2 regions of the Pseudoalteromonas sp. BSi20311 genome follow, and region 2 is predicted to be linked to the other one. Evidence: predicted binding sites of a transcription regulator. Region 2 holds the regulator's gene; the other holds the start of a gene.
What was found. The regulator sigma-54, encoded in region 2, starts transcription at its own class of promoters, with help from an activator protein. The targets are predictions, from matches to a motif close to GTTGGCACGNNNNTNGNNT.

Region 1: P20311_RS16040 (LiaF domain-containing protein) is a predicted target of sigma-54. The motif match lies at 3,893-3,911, and genes of this name have one in related genera.

Annotation. Positions count from the first base shown of each region.
Region 1 is NZ_BADU01000156.1:22,505-29,534, reverse strand. Features, by position in the region: gene P20311_RS16060 (methyl-accepting chemotaxis protein) at 50-1,927, opposite strand; tRNA gene P20311_RS16055 (tRNA-Ile) at 2,187-2,263, opposite strand; gene P20311_RS18785 (YqaE/Pmp3 family membrane protein) at 2,540-2,698, opposite strand; gene P20311_RS16045 (BON domain-containing protein) at 2,764-3,366, opposite strand; gene P20311_RS16040 (LiaF domain-containing protein) at 3,946-4,611, shown strand; gene P20311_RS16035 (VOC family protein) at 4,658-5,074, opposite strand; gene suhB (inositol-1-monophosphatase) at 5,312-6,115, shown strand; gene P20311_RS16025 (bifunctional diguanylate cyclase/phosphodiesterase) at 6,166-7,030, opposite strand, start outside.
Region 2 is NZ_BADU01000188.1:32,988-44,477, reverse strand. Features, by position in the region: gene lptB (LPS export ABC transporter ATP-binding protein) at 1-372, shown strand, start outside; gene P20311_RS17995 (RNA polymerase factor sigma-54) at 707-2,206, shown strand; gene hpf (ribosome hibernation promoting factor) at 2,233-2,520, shown strand; gene ptsN (PTS IIA-like nitrogen regulatory protein PtsN) at 2,525-2,977, shown strand; gene rapZ (RNase adapter RapZ) at 2,997-3,839, shown strand; gene P20311_RS17975 (HPr family phosphocarrier protein) at 3,857-4,129, shown strand; gene mgtE (magnesium transporter) at 4,236-5,594, shown strand; gene P20311_RS17965 (YgiQ family radical SAM protein) at 5,682-7,865, opposite strand; gene P20311_RS17960 (SRPBCC family protein) at 8,166-8,714, shown strand; gene P20311_RS17955 (TIGR03899 family protein) at 8,683-9,564, shown strand; gene P20311_RS17950 (TIGR04219 family outer membrane beta-barrel protein) at 9,607-10,377, opposite strand; gene P20311_RS17945 (DUF2333 family protein) at 10,381-11,367, opposite strand; gene P20311_RS17940 (copper chaperone PCu(A)C) at 11,376-11,490, opposite strand, start outside.

The sequences.
Region 1 (7,030 bases), on a different contig from region 2:
TATAACTATGATGCTATCCCTGCTCGGCTGATTTTTTATGAAGTCGTGTTTAAAGCGTAAACTTGCCTAGTAAATCCCTTAAAATATTCGACTCTTTATTTAAACCATTACAAAGCTGCTCTGACTTCTTCATATTTTCTTTGGTTTGCTCTGCTGAGTCAGAAATCATCACAATGTTTTGGCTAATTTCTGAGGTTGCTAACGTTTGCTCTCGCGTTGCGGTAGCCACTGAGTTATTTAACTCGCTTAACAGTACAATTTCCTGTGAAATACCATTTAATGTATGGCCTGTTTCTTTTAATCGCTCGGCATTTTCTAAGGTGTTTTTGCTGCCCAATTCAATCGCAGTTACCGTGCTTGAAGCTTTAGCATTTAACGAAGCAATCATCTCATTAATTTGCTCTGTCGACTCCGCAGTACGCTGTGCAAGCGTTCTCACTTCATCAGCAACTACTGCAAAGCCACGCCCTTGCTCGCCAGCTCTTGCCGCTTCAATTGCCGCATTTAACGCCAATAAGTTAGTTTGCTCAGAAATCCCTTTAATAACATCCAATACATGAGAAATTGATTTAATCTCTGTCGAGAGCTCTAACACTGAGGCTACAGAATTGGCCATCGATGCTTCCAACTGTTCCATTTGTTTAATTGTGCTTTGCACAAAACCAACGCCTTTATGCGTCGTTTCTTCAGTTTTAGTCGCAATATCTGCCGCATTACTAGCACTGCCAGAAATATCCTGAACCGTAACTTCCATCTCATTAACCGCAGCCGCCACCGTTTGCGTACTCGATGACTGCACTTCAGCTAAATTTGCCGCGCCTTGCACTTGCTCAAGCACGTCATGCGAAATATCTTTAACATGGGTAGCCGACTCAGAAACCTGTTTAAACATATAATGTAACTGCTCTAAAAACAGGTTAAATTTAATCGCTAAATCAGAAATTTCATTATTATCGTCGGTAGGGAGTCGTGCTGTTAAATCGCCATCTTTTTCCGTTAATGCATTCACTGCTGCAGTAATGTTTTCAATGGGTCTAAATATTTGCCCGACCAACACACGTGCTAACGCTAAACCTACAAGCGCAATAATTACACCAAAAATGATATTAGTATTAATAGCGCTATTAATTGGGCCATATAATTGCTCTTGGGGAATCTCAGCGACTAGGTGCCAACCTAAAGAGTTTACTGGTGTACTTGAGACAACATAGTCATCGCCATCAATTACTTTACTTTGAATTGCCCCATTTTTAATTGGCGCTAAGTTAACAGATTGCCCTATTTTAGTTTTATCACCATGCAACATAATCTCGCCAGTACCAGAGGCCAAATAAACAATGCCGCCCTCGCCAATTCTATATTCGCTTATGAGCTCCACCATAGAATCGAGCGAACGGCCTATTCCGGCAATTCCTTGTCGTTGCCCATCAAGCTCAATGGCATAATTAATAAATACCATCACCTCAGAGCTGCCTTTATCTATGTCGAGCGCGACTTCAAATGGCCTATCCGATGCTAAAAAAGTATCAAACCAAGTATCGCTGCTGTCTATTTGCCTAGAAATACCTTCATCGGTGTAATAGTTACGGGAATTTTTAGAAATAATATATGCGTTACTGGCTTGGTTTTTATTTTTTATATGTTTGAGGTAATCAATAAATTTACCGCGACTTTGCGCATCTTCATTATTATTCATCCATTGCTGCACAAATAAGTTTTGCGCTATTTCTTTACCAACAATAATAGGTGTAGAAAGCTCTAATTCAATTTGGCTTTTCACTTCACTAAGCGCTGTAGGTAAATCTACTTTAGCTAGCTTTTCTTCTGTATTTGAGCGAATACTATTGGAAAATATTAGAGTAGATATTGCTAAAGGAGCAACAACAGCCAGAATAAGACTGAGGTAAACTTTTCGTTTTAATAACATAGAGCACCTAAGGAGTAACTAAGCGAAATTTTATATACTGCACACTATTAACAGTAGCGACATTAAAGGTCATAAAGTAAAGATTTTTATAATAAAACCCCATAACACTTTAATAGTAGATCCAACTGTGTTTATTGCAATGTATTCAATAGAATTAATACAAAAATCAGTGCACTGGTAAAAATACGATAGAAATAATAAAAACGAATTTTATAAACGAGGAAGATGAGTTTCTATTTACTTGGAAAGCTTGTAAAAGTGGTGGCCCCTCCCAGACTCGAACTGGGGACCTAACGATTATGAGTCGTGTGCTCTAACCAACTGAGCTAAGGGGCCAACTTTGTATAACTGTAAGCAGTTAATTTTTGAAGCGTTTAGCCACAGAGCGACTAAAGCGGGTTGCAGTATAAAAAGTTTTTAGGGGCTTGTCACTAGCAAAAAGCTTTATTTTAACAATCAAGGGGCTAACTGCTCAAATAGTAGGCTTTGAGATTTTAATGGTGATGACTTTTAAAACGAATCCATTTATTAAATTACAGTCTGAGTGGCTAATACACATACCTTTGTTGGCACTTAGCAACTCAGTGTTAAATGTCCAGTCAAGCTACTGCATTACTTCTTGGCAATAATATAAATCGCATGAATTAATCCTGGGAAATAGCCGAGCAAGGTTAGTAAAATATTTAACCAAAAGTGCATCCCTATCCCCACCTGTAAAAATACACCCAGTGGTGGTAATAAAATAGAAAAAATAATTCTGATGATATCCATAATTTAACCCTTATAACGTTAACAAAGCAAAAAGCCCAGCAGAGCTAGGCTTTTAGTATAGTGTATTATTCTGCAATGACAGTTAATTCATCAACTACTTTGCGAACATCTTCAGCGTTGTTAGCAATTTCCATTGCTAGTTTTTTTTCAGCATCCGATTCCACAGTCCCCCTTAGGGTAACTACACCGTTATCAGTATCAACATCAATGTCTGTACCACCGACTTCTGAATCAAATAAGTAGCGAGTGGTAATTACGGTGGTAATTTTCGCATCGGTTAAATCACTTTCAGTGTCGCTATCCATCATAGTAGAATCGTGGTGTTTAGCATTCATCTGATCAACTGTTGTTAAATCTTTTGCATCCTTGAGCTCAATAACAGTTAGATCATTTTCAACCTCAGTTACACCATCTAGGCTTAGCACAAGCTCTTCAGCAAGCTCTTTATCTACTTCGCTATTAACTTTACCTGTTAGCATTACTTTGCCATTCTTTACGTCCGTGTTGATGTCAAAGTTATTCAGGTTAGTGTTCATCAGCAGTACGGTTTCTGCTTTGCCATCAATCCAAGCATCTTTGCTTTCGTTTTCCCAGCTGCTTGCCTGAGCGCCCATTGCGGTTGTTCCTAATACTAGGGCTGCAATCATAGACTTATTAAATGTTTTCATAATCGTTCTCCTTTTAGTTAGGGTCTGTTTATCTTTCGAGGTTAAATTTGCAGCTGTATGTTTGGTTTTTAGGCCAGGCAGAGTCTATGTAGTGTGGTTATTCCCCATGAATAGACGATAACGCAGCATAAATGCCAAACATGCGCTGCCCGAAGGGTTCTACCTAGGGGCGATTAACTCTTTGTTACTCAATTTTTACTTAGTCCACTAGGTTACAAATCTCGCGCCGCGATTAAATCGCCCCTAGATTGAACAAGTTTTAATCCTGAAAGGTCAACAGACCCTTTAGACACTTAAGCTAATGCGAGCATCGGGCCAACATTTTTTAACCTTTAATTTCAATAGGTTAATTTAAAATAGTAGATATTGGCTTAAACCTACTAAGTAAACATTTACAGACTATTGCGTAAAAGTTTCTCGAATAGCGAAACTTACTAAATAATTGTATATTTGGTTAATATGTCGTTAATATAATAAAGAATCAAAAACCCAAAATCATAAATCACTGAATTTAAACAATTTAATATTTGGTATAAGGCTTGCTTTGAAATAACCAGCAATCATAAAAGGATAATTTAAATGTCTGTTAAAATTGAAGACCGCCCTATTGAGCAAGTTCGTGAGCAAGTGATTGATCAGCTCATTTATAACTACAGCCATGGTGTTATTTCTGTAGAAGCATTTGAAAGGCGCTTAGACGACGCCATGGCAGCGAGTGACAATAAAGCACTTATGGATCTCGTTGAAGATTTAACCTTAAATACTGACCAGCAATATAAGGCGCAAAAGCACTCTCAGTTTGCACCTAATTATAGCGCGCAGCATGAGGGGAGTGAAGAACCACTTACATTAAGAAGCATTCTTGGCTCAAGTGAACGAAGCGGCCAATGGGTAGTGCCTCAAAACATTTATATAGAAAACTACATGGGATCTATCAATCTTGATTTTACGGATGCTATTTTTACCCACCAACATGTCACTATTCACGTTAATTGTTACTTTGGTAGCGAAGAAATATATGTACCAGAGCACGTTAATGTAGTTTCTAAAATGTTTTGTATTTTAGGCAGTTTTGAAAATAAAACCGTGTCACTCAATAAACGCCAAGGGCCAACAATTCACATTGAAGGAAAAACTGTTTTAGGCTCTGTGGAAGTTAAAGTTAAACGCACTATTAAAGAAAAATTTATTAGCTTTGCAAATGATTTAAAAACTCAACTTGGCATGAATGGTAAACATTATTAAATATGCTAAACATTTGATGAAGCCAAAATAGTTGGCTTCATCCATATTATAAATCGTTATTACGCTCACTGGGTATATCACTCATGTACTCTACAAACTCAACCTCAAACCCTGCGGGGTCAATAAAATATATATTCTTCCTAAATGGATTTTCAGCGCCTTGCTTACTTATTGCAAAGCCCGCACGCTTTAAGCGCGTTATTACTGCATTTAAGTTATTAGTGACATAAGCAAAATGTGCCAAACCAATTTGATGCCCTGATAAGTCACGGTTTTCACCTTCTCCATGATCGCTAATAGCAATATATTGCTCGTTATTACCAAAGTGTATCCAGCGTCTTGCTTTACCATACCAGGTTCCTTCTCCCTCACTTCTAATTGACCAATAGGGAAACGCTGCTTGGTAAAACTTAAGCATGGCGTTTATATCACTGACAACTAAATTTACGTGTTCTAATTTCATAATTTTCTTCCTGTTAATTGAATATAGAACATCATAAAACCTCAAGCTAACTTTAGGTAAAGCGCTCATTCATAAATTTATTGCCTGTTTTTATTTCAAAAAAATGTAGTGAAAGATCATGGCTGTACAAAAAACACTCACAAGTATTTAGGCTTTATGGTTTACTTTATGGCAAAAACCGCTAAAATACGCCGGCTTAAATATATAAACGTTCTTTTACAACCCAAAGGTAATACCATGCATCCAATGTTAAACATTGCGGTTCGCGCTGCGCGTAACGCAGGCAAACTTATTCTTCGTGCAAGTGAAGACTTATCAAAAGTTGAAGTGCAACAAAAAGGCACCAACGATTTAGTTACTAACATTGATAAAGAAGCCGAAGCCGTAATTCGTGACACTATTTTACGTTCTTACCCTGATCACTGCATTGTTGGTGAAGAGTTAGGCGAACACAAAGGTAAGGATGCTGATTACCAATGGATTGTTGACCCACTTGATGGCACAACTAACTTCATCAAGGGTATCCCTCATTTCGCAGTATCTATTGCACTTAAAGTTAAAGGTCGTTTAGACCAAGCAGTAATTTACGATCCAATTCGTGGTGAGCTTTTCACTGCTTCTCGCGGTCAAGGCGCACAGTTAAACAGCAAACGTTTACGCGTATCTAAAACGGTTGAACTTGCCGGTTCTGTTCTTGCTACAGGTTTTCCTTTCAAACAAAAACATCACTTAGATGCCTATTCTGAAGCGTTTAAAGCGTTATTTGTTCACACAGCTGATATTCGTCGTGCAGGCTCTGCTGCGCTAGATATGGCGTATGTTGCAGCGGGTCGTGTTGATGGTTTCTTTGAAATTGGTTTAAAACCTTGGGATACAGCAGCAGGTGAGTTATTAGTTAAAGAAGCTGGCGGCATGGTTGTTGATTTTGCTGGCGGTAATAACTACAACGTGAGCGGTAACGTAATCTGTGGTGCACCTAAGCTAACACAAGCGATCGTTCGTGAAATGCGTCCAGTATTATCTGAGTCGTTATTACGTTAATCGTAATTACGTACTAAAAAAAGGAGCCTTGGCTCCTTTTTTGCTTTTTGTTAGCCACTTTTTTTACTATTGGATAAACGTACAACAGCGGGAGCGGGTCTTCTGCGATTACAAATAAATAGGTAGCTGTGTTTGAAGCGCTTAGCTTCCTTCTTTGCATCGGTTGCTAATGCCGCCACTTGATGACTATTTTTACACTGCTGCAGATCAGGCTCAACTAAACCTATCGATAATGTAAGTAAAGGCACAAACTGCTTTTCGCCTTCTCTATTAGTTGCCCAATACCCTTTTTCAGCAATATGCTCTGGCGTAAAAAACACGCGTGACTGCAGTTCAAATTGCGTGATAATAGTATTACAAACTTCCACCGCATCTTTTTTTTCAAACACCACCATAAAATCATCGCCGCCAATATGTCCGACAAAGTTAGCGCTGTGCGCACACGCTTTTACAGTCACATCGGCCAGAAGTTTTATCACGCTGTCACCACTGGCATAACCATACAAATCGTTAAATTGTTTAAAGTGATTTAAATCGATATAGGCTAGTGAAAATGGCTGTTTATGTTGCAGACGCTGCTCTATTACCTCACTAATTGCCACATTACCCGGTAACATGGTCAAAGGGTTAGCATGTTGGGCGTGGCGGATTTTTTCTGCTGTAATGTGCTTTAGTATGTCTCTGAGCGGTGCCAAGCCTAAATATTTATTGTTGCAGGTGATAACAATATGACGACGAATATCAAAATCTTGCTCTGTTATTTGCTGGGAGACAATATCAAGCATTTGATTTTCATCAACCACCAGAGGTTGTTTATCCATTAACTCTGTGACTTCACACTTATCATAAAGCGCGTGCCCATAAGGCGCGGCAAACACTTCTGTTAGCTGATCTTTGTGTAACAGCCCTATAGGC
Region 2 (11,490 bases):
AATAATTTACTTGATGAATTTAGCATTCAGCATATTCGTGACAGCCAAGGTATGGCTCTGTCAGGCGGTGAACGCCGCCGTGTTGAAATTGCCCGGGCATTAGCAGCAAATCCTAAATTTATACTATTGGACGAACCCTTTGCAGGGGTTGATCCTATCTCTGTATTAGATATTAAAAAGATCATAGAGCATCTTAAAAATCGAGGGATTGGCGTATTGATCACAGATCACAACGTACGCGAAACACTTGATGTTTGTGAAAAAGCCTACATAGTTTCTCATGGGGAGTTAATTGCATCAGGCACTCCAGATTACGTATTAAACGATAAAACAGTACGCGATGTTTATTTGGGCGAGCAGTTCAAGCTCTAATATTTGTGTTATTCCACTAAGCATCTGCTAAGATTAATTATACTTAGGTCTGTTGACCTTTCAAGGTTGAATTTGCAGCAGTCTGTTTGGTATTTAGGCAAGGCAGAGCCTATGTGATGTGGTATTCCCCATAAATAGGCGATAACGCAGCATCAATGCCAAACAGGCGCTGCCCTTCGGGTTCTGCCTAGGGACGATTTACTTTTTGTTGCTCGGTTTTGACTTAGCCCACTAGGTTACAAACCTCGCGCCGCGATTAAACCGCCCCTAGTTTGAACAAATTTTAATCCGTAAAGGTCAACAGACCGTAATTTAAAAGGATTGTTAGAGATAAATGAGGCAATCATTACAGCTGCGCATGGGCCAGCAACTTACAATGACTCCACAGTTGCAACAAGCAATTCGCTTATTGCAGCTCAGTACATTGGATCTCCAGCAAGAAATTCAAGAAGCGCTCGATAGCAATCCCTTGCTTGAAGTTGAAGAACAAGATTACAGCGAAGATGCTGCGGGTAAAAACGAACAAAAAGCCGATAACGATGAATCAACGCTAAGTACTTCAGCTGACGAAAAACCTAGCGAGTATGAGCAAGACAGCGGCGAAGCCATGAGCAAAGACACCATTAGCGATGATATGGCAATGGATGTTACATGGGATGAATACATGAGCGCAGCACCTGCCTCTTCATCGGGACCGATGCCTGAAGATGAATCAATTTATCAAGGCTCTTCAACTGAAACGCTGCATGAATATTTAATGTGGCAATTGCAACTGACGCCATTTAGTCCTACAGATGAAGCCATTGCGATTGCAATAGTAGAAGCCGTGGACGACTCAGGTATTTTAACCCTTAGCTGTGAAGAAATTTTAGAAAGCTTTAATCAAGAAAACGACGACGAAGATGAAGTTGAACTTGATGAAATAGAAGCGGTATTAAAGCGTATTCAATTATTTGATCCGGTAGGAATAGCCGCGCGTAGTTTACAAGAGTGCTTGTGTATTCAACTTAATCAGTTTGATAAAGACACGCCTTTTTTAAACGAAACAAAAATGATTTTAACCGATCATATTGATTTGCTGGCTGCACGTGATTATCGCACGTTAATGAAAAAAACTAAGCTCAAAGAAGATGAGCTTAAAGAGATCATGACGTTAATTCATACCCTTAGCCCAAAACCGGCGGACACTATTGTCAGAGAAGAGTCAGAGTATGTTATTCCTGATGTGTCGGTTAAAAAAATTAAAGGGCGTTGGGTGGTTGAACTAAACCCTGATAGCATGCCTAAAATTAGGGTAAACAGCCAATATGCGGCTATGTCACGTACTGTTAAATCAAGTGGTGATAGCCAGTTTATTCGCTCACACTTGCAAGAAGCAAAATGGTTTATAAAAAGTCTAGAAAGTAGAAACGACACGCTACTTAAAGTAACTAACTGTATTGTGCAACAGCAACAGGCCTTTTTTGAACATGGTCCTGAGGCAATGAAGCCTATGGTGCTTAATGATGTGGCAGAAATGGTAGAAATGCACGAATCGACTATTTCACGTGTTACTACGCAAAAATACATGCACACACCACGGGGTATTTTTGAGCTTAAATATTTCTTTTCAAGCCATGTAAGCACTGAAAACGGTGGCGAATGTTCATCAACAGCAATTCGCGCATTAATTAAAAAATTAATCGCAGCAGAAAACTCAGCTAAACCATTGAGTGATAGTAAAATTGCAGATATATTGGCAGAGCAAGGAATTAAAGTAGCAAGGAGAACTATTGCAAAATATCGCGAATCTCTAGCTATTCCCCCGTCGAATCAACGAAAAAGTTTGATTTAAGGCGTACAACAAAGAGGAAAATGTTTATGCAACTGAACTTAACTGGTCGCCATGTAGATATTACTGACTCGCTTAGAGACTACGTAAATAGTAAATTTGCAAAGCTGCAGAGGCACACTGATCACATAACGAATGTGCATGTTATTCTCGATGTAGAAAAACTAAACCAAAAAGCTGAAGCAACCGTTCATGTTAGTGGCGCTGAAATTTTTGCCTCTACTGAACATCAAGATATGTATGCCGCTATAGACTCGCTGATTGACAAGCTAGATCGTCAAGTAATTAAACACAAAGAGAAACTTGCTCGACACTAACACTATGAAACTAAGCTCACTTATCTGTCAGGACTGCAGTAAAGCTGCGGTCCTTTTTAATAGTAAAAAAAGAATTTTAGAATTTATCAGTGAATTGGCTCACAATAAACTGCCCTATTTAACCCAACAAGATATTCTCAACGCGTTAACCGCTAGAGAAAAGCTAGGGAGTACAGGTATAGGCCGAGGAATTGCAATTCCACATGGTCGTATGAGTGGTGCACAAGAGCCTCTTGCACTTATACTGGTGAGCGAAACGGCTATTAATTTTGATGCGATAGATAACCGACCGGTCGACATTTTTGTTGCCTTAATTGTCCCAGACGGTGACAATCAACAGCATTTAAAGACCTTAGCTACCATTGCAGATAAGCTCAACGAAAAAGAATTTTGTAAGCAATTACGGGCGGCAAAATCCGACAATGAGCTGTACCAAGTCATTGTCAGTCAACCGTAGTAACAATAAAGGGTGATAAATGGAATTAATAATTATAAGTGGTCGCTCAGGTTCTGGTAAATCTGTTGCGTTACGGGTTGTTGAGGATTTAGGTTATTATTGTGTAGATAATATTCCTTTAAATTTATTACCATCTCTTGTTCGTAGTGTTTCCGACAGCTACAACAAAATTGCCGTAAGTGTTGATGTGCGTAACTTACCTAAAGAGCAGCAACAGTTTAATGAAATCATTGAATATTTACCTGGTTTCACTAAACCAACGGTGTTTTATTTAGACAGTGACGATCAAACATTAATTAAACGCTTTTCGGAAACTAGGCGTCTTCACCCTCTTTCGATTGACTCACTGCCGCTTGATTTAGCAATAAAAAAAGAAAAACAACTACTGGATGTTTTGATCAATCATGCTGATCATATGATTGATACCACTGATTTAAGTGTGCATCAGCTGGCTGAGTCTATCCGTGAAAAAATACTCGGTAAAAAAGACAAACAACTGATCATTACCTTTGAGTCATTTGGTTTTAAGCACGGTATACCCAAAGAAGCAGATTACGTATTCGATGCCCGATTTTTACCAAACCCGCATTGGGAGCCTGAACTTAAGCCACTCACAGGGCTAGATCAACCGGTAAAAGACTACCTAGCCAGCCACAGCATAGTACAAAAATTTACATGGCAAATTCAAACCTTTGTACAAACATGGTTGCCGCATTTAGAAAGAAATAACCGCAGCTATTTGACCATAGCCATAGGTTGTACTGGTGGACAACACCGTTCTGTTTACTTAGCGCAAACTATAGGTGAAAGTTTTGCAATGAGTCATCCTAATGTAAAAATTCGTCACAGAGAACAAGAATAACATCAAAGAGAATAGTAATGCGGTTAGAAAACACATTTTTAATAAAAAACAAGTTAGGCCTGCATGCCAGAGCAGCTACGGTGCTGGCACAGCTTTCTGTGCAATTTGATGCCTCAATCACGTTATTTCAAGACGATAAACAAGCCGCTGGCGACAGTGTATTAGCACTTATGTTACTCGAAAGCAGTCAAGGCAAAGAAGTTAAGGTAGTATGTGAAGGCCCTGACGCAGAGCCTGCACTTAATGCAATTGGTGAGCTCATTGACCAACGATTTAATGAGCAAGAGTAATCCTGCTTATAAGCTAAGGTTAATAGTGGTTGAGGTAGTTTACTGATATAAAGTAAGATAAAGCGATACCCCATCATCGTGTAATAAAATTTAATTAAGGACGCCAATGCCTGAAGCTTTAGAACAAGATATTCCACTACAACAACTAAAACAGGTGACTAAGTCACTAAATAGTGGTCAATTTGTTCAAGTTAGGCGCATGCTAGCAAAAACGGCACCTTGTGATACCGCACTTCTTTTAGAATCATCTCCCCATAAAATTCGTCGTATGCTCTGGCAACTGGTTGATCCTGATGTACAGGGTGATGTACTTGAAGAGCTCTCTGAAGACGTACGTTTGGGCATTATTGCGCAAATGGCACCTGAGCACATTGCTGCTGCAACAGAAGACATGGGCCATGATGATTTAGGGGAAGTACTACGTAGCCTACCAGACACCGTATATAAAGACGTTGTTAGCGCTATGGATATTCAAGATAGAGAGCGTGCAACACAAGCTCTATCTTACCAAGAGCGCTCTGCTGGCGCCTTGATGAATATAGATACCGTAACTATTCGCCCTGATGTAACTCTAGATGTTGTACTACGTTATATTCGCTTACGCGGTGAACTGCCAGAGGGCACCGATGACTTATACGTTGTAGATAAACATAACTGTTTTTTAGGCGCCTTATCGCTGAGCACTTTATTAACTAATCCCCCTGAAAAAATTGTTCAGGATTTAATGGATGAAGAGTGTGAATCTATTCCTATTTCTATGGATGAAAGCGAAGTAGCGCAACTATTTGAACGGCATAACTGGATATCGGCACCAGTTGTCGATGACAACGCGCATTTGCTTGGTCGTATTACTATTGATGATATCGTTGATGTTATCCGTGAAGATGCAGAGCATAGCTTATTAAGCTTAGCGGGTCTTGATGATGAAGAAGATACCTTTGCGCCGGTCTTAAAAAGCTCTAAAAAGCGCTCAATTTGGCTAGGTGTAAACTTACTAACTGCATTGCTGGCTGCAATTGTGGCGAGCTTTTTCGAAAACACCTTAGCTATATTACCAATTCTTGCTGTGCTCAATGGCATTGTCCCGTCAATGGGTGGGGTTGCAGGCAGCCAAACCTTAACTTTGGTTATTCGCGGTATCGCGGTGGGCCATATCAACCAAACTAACCAACGTTTTTTATTATTAAAAGAACTCGCTATCGGCGCGATTAACGGTATGGTTTGGTCTATCCTAATTGCCGGTGTCGTTGCGCTTTGGCAATGGGATTTCAAACTCGGTGGTGTTTTAGCGTTTGCTATGTTTATGAATTTAGTTGCAGCAGGTATTGCGGGTGCTAGTATTCCACTATTGCTTAAAAAAATGAAAATAGATCCAGCACTGGCAGGCAGTGTGGTACTAACCACAGTAACTGATATTGTTGGTATATTTGCCTTCTTAGGTACTGCGACTTGGTTATTGATTTAATCTTTTTATAAACGTTTATAAACAAAAACACCGCATCAATACGCGGTGTTTTTGTTTAAGCCGATAGTTACTTTACATAAGTTAAGGCTACTTAGCGCGCTGGCGATTACCGCCTACCTTAGGTTTAGTGTTGGCTTTTTTAAACTGACTAAAGCCAGTATGACGAGTAAGCGCAGGACGACCGCCCTTATTGCCTTTACCGCCTTTGGTTTGCCTTTCATCTCTGCCTTCTTCTGGCACTAAACAATTTGGACCTTTACCAATGAGTTTAGCTTTGCCCATATTACGCAGGGCTTCACGGATCATTGGCCAACCGGCAGGATCATGGTAACGCAAAATCGCTTTATGCAAACGACGCTGGCGCGCGCCTTTTGGTACCGCAACTTGCTCAGTATTATTTTTAATATTACGCAGCGAGTTCATTTCAGTATGATAAATGGTGGTCGCATTAGCCATCGGTGATGGGTAAAAGTTTTGCACCTGATCAAGCTTAAAGTCATTCGATTTCAGCCACAAAGCCATATTCACCATGTCTTCGTCTTTAGTCCCTGGGTGAGCAGAAATAAAGTATGGAATTAAATACTGCTTTTTACCTGCTTCTTTAGAGTACTTATCAAATAGCGCTTTAAATTCATCATAGGCGCCCATACCCGGCTTCATCATTTTTGATAATGGGCCGTCTTCTGTGTGTTCTGGGGCTATTTTTAAATATCCACCAACATGATGAGTTACTAGCTCTTTAACGTAACGAGGATCACGTACAGCAAGGTCATAACGTACGCCCGAAGCAATTAAGATCTTTTTGATCCCTTTAACCTCACGCGCCTTTTTATATAAATCGATAGTCGGGGTATGGTCAGTATCCATATGCTTACAAATATCAGGATACACACACGACAAGCGGCGACAGGTACTCTCTGCTTTTTTACTGGTACAACGCAGTTTGTACATATTTGCGGTCGGTCCGCCTAAATCAGAAATAACCCCAGTAAAGCCCGGCACTTTATCTCTAATTTGCTCAATCTCTTCAATAATTGATTCTTGTGAGCGGCTTTGTATTATTCGCCCTTCATGCTCAGTAATAGAACAGAACGAACAGCCGCCAAAACAACCACGCATAATGTTTACCGACGTTTTAATCATATCGTAAGCAGGAATTTTATCGTCGCCATAACTTGGGTGCGGAATACGCTGATACGGTAAACCAAACACATCATCCATTTCTTGGGTTTCAAGTGGATAAGCTGGCGGATTCACCCAAATAGAGCGATCGCCATGACGCTGAAATAGCGCTCTTGCACAACCGGGGTTAGTTTCTTGGTGCAAAATACGCGATGCATGGGCATACAATGGTTTATTAACACTGACCTGCTCAAAAGCGGGTAACTTAACGTAAGTTTTTTCCCATGGCTTAGGACGCGCAGGCTGAATGGTAATTGGTTTTGCAGCTTCGGCTTTTAAATCAATACCCGCTTGCTTAAATTCTGATTTAGCACAACCCACATCATCCGCCCCATAAGGATTAGGAATAGGATCTATTTTACCAATTTTATCAATCGCGGTTGAATCACTGCCGCGCCAACCGGGTAAAGGCTCCTTACGAATAACCGCCGTGCCTCTCACATCTTGTATGGTATCCATGGTTTCACCTGCAGCGATACGATGCGCCACTTCAACTAATGGACGTTCGGCATTACCATAAATTAAAATGTCACCCTTAGCGTCAAACAATACACTACGGCGTACTTTCTCTTGCCAATAATCGTAATGAGCAATACGACGCAAGCTGGCTTCAATGCCCCCTAACACCAGTGGCACATCTTTATAGGCTTCACGACAACGTTGTGAGTATATGATCACGGCACGGTCAGGGCGTTTACCACCTACATTTCCCGGTGTATAAGCATCATCGTGGCGCATACGTTTTTCAGCGGTGTAACGATTGATCATCGAATCCATGTTACCGGCTGTAATACCAAAAAATAAGTTAGGCTTACCCAATGCCATAAACGCATCTTTAGAGTTCCAATCAGGCTGAGCAATAATGCCCACTCTAAATCCTTGCGCTTCAAGCACACGGCCAATTACGGCCATCCCAAAACTAGGATGGTCTACATAAGCATCACCGCTAATAATAATAATATCGCAGCTATCCCAGCCAAGCGCGTCCATTTCTTCGCGTGTTGTTGGTAAAAATGGGGCTGTGCCATAACACTCAGCCCAATACTTAGGGTATGAGAATAAGGCGCGATCAGCTTTTAATGTGCTCATAAAATTGGCCGTTCAATAACAAAAGGCGCGAATTATACCCTATCGACATCCACGTTGATATAGCTCAAAATGTAAGGTGGTGATTAAAAACCGCCTACTTTTATAGCAATACTAAAACAAAAATATCATCTAAACTAATTACTGCTAATGTCTGCTTTTAGAATTGTTTTAAGCAGATAAAATAAACAAAAATCCGCAGCTCTAAGCTAAACTATTAAATAAGCTGTGATTATTAACAATTCATAGACGCTGTAATATTAAAACCAATGAGGCATACCTATTAAACTACTTAAACAATTAATGCAGTTTTCAGCCATCTTACTGTTGGCGTTTGTTGTTGTTGGGTTACTTTTACCACAAAACTATCACGTGCAAAAAAGCATTAAAATAAATGCCCGCCCTCCTGTTATAAAGTCATTAGTGGAAGATTTTACGCAGTGGTACAAATGGTCGCCGTGGCAGCAAATAGATCCCAACATTGAATTTAGTATTGGTGAACCAAGTTCTGGGGCAGGCGCCTATCAGTCTTGGCAAGGTAAGTGGGGCAATGGCTCAATGACAATATCATCATTGAGCGCCAATGAAGTTGTATTTAGTGTGTTATTTAATCAAGAACATATTATTACTAGCCGATTACTATTTAGCCCGCATACAAAAACCGTCACGTGGCATATTGAAGGGCAAGCAACGGTGCCACTCATTTCTGGCTATGTTGCTATATTTGCTGAAAATATATTAAGCAATATAGTCACTCTTGGGCTAAATAACCTAAAGACGGTAGCCCAGCTCAGTGATGCACAAGCAATAATGGAAAGTCATGACAGTCAAAACCGCACAAGCCAGAATTAAACTTGCCAATATTATTGAGTCACTGTTAGGTTACTCAGTCACAAAAGTGAGTAATACACCTGCAGCTGATGAAAAAACCTATAATACGCAGGGTAAAGCAAAGTCTCTTTATCGTATTAATAGCGAGCATTCAGTGTTAGCTCGAGCACAAAAAAGACAAGATCTACTGCTAATAAAACAACAACAAAATATCGAGACTATTTTAGCCTTAGCAATGGAGTTTTGTCCTGATGTAGCCTGCGCTAAACAACCTGACGCCGATTGGGTGGAGCACTTTATTGCCTTATGTGAAGATACCTCAAACCAATCTATGCAAACATTATGGGCAAAAATTTTTACTGGCGAAACCATTAGCCCAGGTACCTTTTCTATAAAAAGCTTACAAACTCTCAAACACATGACCCAGCGCGAAGCTGATTCATTAAGAAAGTGTGTGTCTATTTCAGGGTATAACGAAAAAGACAGTAGTCACCTAATATTTTTAGGCTATTACAAAAAACCCTCGTTATTTGATTTATTAGGTAAGGGTAATAAAGTGTCATTAAGCATAGGTAAAAGCGGTGTGAGCTTTCCTGATGTATTAACCTTAATGGATTTAAATTTGTTATACCGTAAAGAGATTGAATCAGCTGCATTAAAAGCAGGACAAGAAATTACCCTCTCCTTTTTGACTCAAAAACTAACTTTAAAAGCAAAAAGTAACGATTTAGTATTGAGTTATTATAAGTTTACCCAAACCGGTGATGAACTGTTTAGACTGATGAATTACCCAATTAATAAAGTGTACAAACAGTTAATTGGTGCAGCATTTGAGGGGGAGTTTGAATTAGTATGGCACGCTTCAAAATAACTAAAAAAAGCCACACAAGGTGGCTTTTAGAAAAATCGGTGCTTAAAAATGAACTTGTATGCCCGCAAATGGGCCTGAAGCATCAATATTAGTATTAATGTCATCTACATCATCAAGTTCTAAAACCATAGAGCGGTAGCCCGCTTTAACCGCAACATCAACGGCTAGGTTATCAATAAACTCCCAAGCAATACCCATTTGGTAATCTTGTACTTTGCTATCGTCAATGGCTAAAAAGCTACCCTCAGCAAAAACACTTAAACCACTAAACGGTAAACCCGCTTCAAAACGGCCGTATGCTAAAGGCACCACACCTGAGAACTCTTCAATTTCAGTGAAGTTAGCGCCACCTTGTTGTGATGTACCTGTTACCACAAGCTCACCATCAAACTGCTTAGCATTAATACCTAAATCAATCGAGATTAAATCGTTATCAAAAATCTCGTAGTAAAGAATATAATCAATGTGCGATAAGTCAGTAACTGAATTAACATCAGTGCCTACAACATAATCAGTGCCATTGAAAGTAAATGTATCTTCCAGTCGCGTTGAACCGGTTAGTTCAAGCTCAGTGTATTTTAGCTTTAAGTTTGGCACTAATGGAACCGGATGCTCAAGTGCGGCGTAATAGCTAACAAAAGTCTCATCTTCAAAATTGAAGTTTTGTAGGGCGTTATTATTATCAGAAAAGCTACCGTCATTATCGGCTTTCCAACCATCAACCCCTACATACAAACCCAATACAGTGTCGGCTTGTGCTACAGGTGCTAAACATGCCATTGATAAGGCTGCTGCTATACAATACTTTTTCATTTTTTATCCTTGCGCTAATAATTCGCTAAGTTCAATCAGTGCCGCATTGGCTCTAGAGATATAATTTGCCATAACGAGTGAATGGTTGGCGACATAACCGAACCCGTTGCCGTTTAAAATCATTGGGCTCCAAACGGTTTCTTGGGTCGCTTCAAGCTCGCGTATAATTTGTTGTAAACTAACACGAGCGTTCTTTTTATCAAGCACTTCGGCAAAATCATATTCAACCGCTTGTAAAAAATGCAGTAAAGCCCAAGTAGCACCGCGTGACTCATAAAATACATCATCAATTTCCCACCACGATGTTTTTACTTGTTGTTGCAATGGCGTATAAGTGGCTTGAGTATTTGAAGAGTTGCCGGCTAAATCGGTATTTACCTTATCTTGACCTACACTCGCACTCAAACGTTGGCTTAGGCTACCTAAGCGTTTTTCTGCTTCTTTTAACCAACTGCGTAAATTATCTGCACGTGAGTAAAATTGGCTATCGCGCTCATGCTGATTCGCAATTTGAGAGCGGTATACTAATAAGTAATCAATGCCCTTTTGATATTCGCCCTCAGCACTCGGCCATGCCCATGCTTCAGAGCTGATATTAAATTGTGGTTGTGCTTTTTTAAGCGCTTCGTGCTCAGTTGATTGTGACTGTGAACGACTAAAATCTTTTCGCATTGATAATGCTAAATCACGCACCATTTCCAACGCGCCATACTCCCAAGCTGGCATGTTGTCCATTATTACGCTCGGTGGCAGCACATCATTTGATAAATAACCACCTGACTTAGTTAAAAGAGTATCAGAGACAGTGATAAGCGTTGAAGTGGTTACATAGCCTGTTACTGGTTTCTCGTTACGCAACTGTGCTTGTTGTTTTGCATTTTGTACCACATCAAAACGTGCAGGCTCTATGCTCCAGTAAACTGCAATAGCGTAAAATACGACAAACAATAATACCAATGCCGTTATTATTTTTCCTTTATGCTGTGACATTTATCCCCCTAATGATGACTATGATCTTTCGATGCTTTTACCGGCTCAGCTTGCGATGCTAACGAAACTACTTTTGCATTAGTGAACACTCGATTCCCATCTTCAAAATATAGCGTGAGTTTG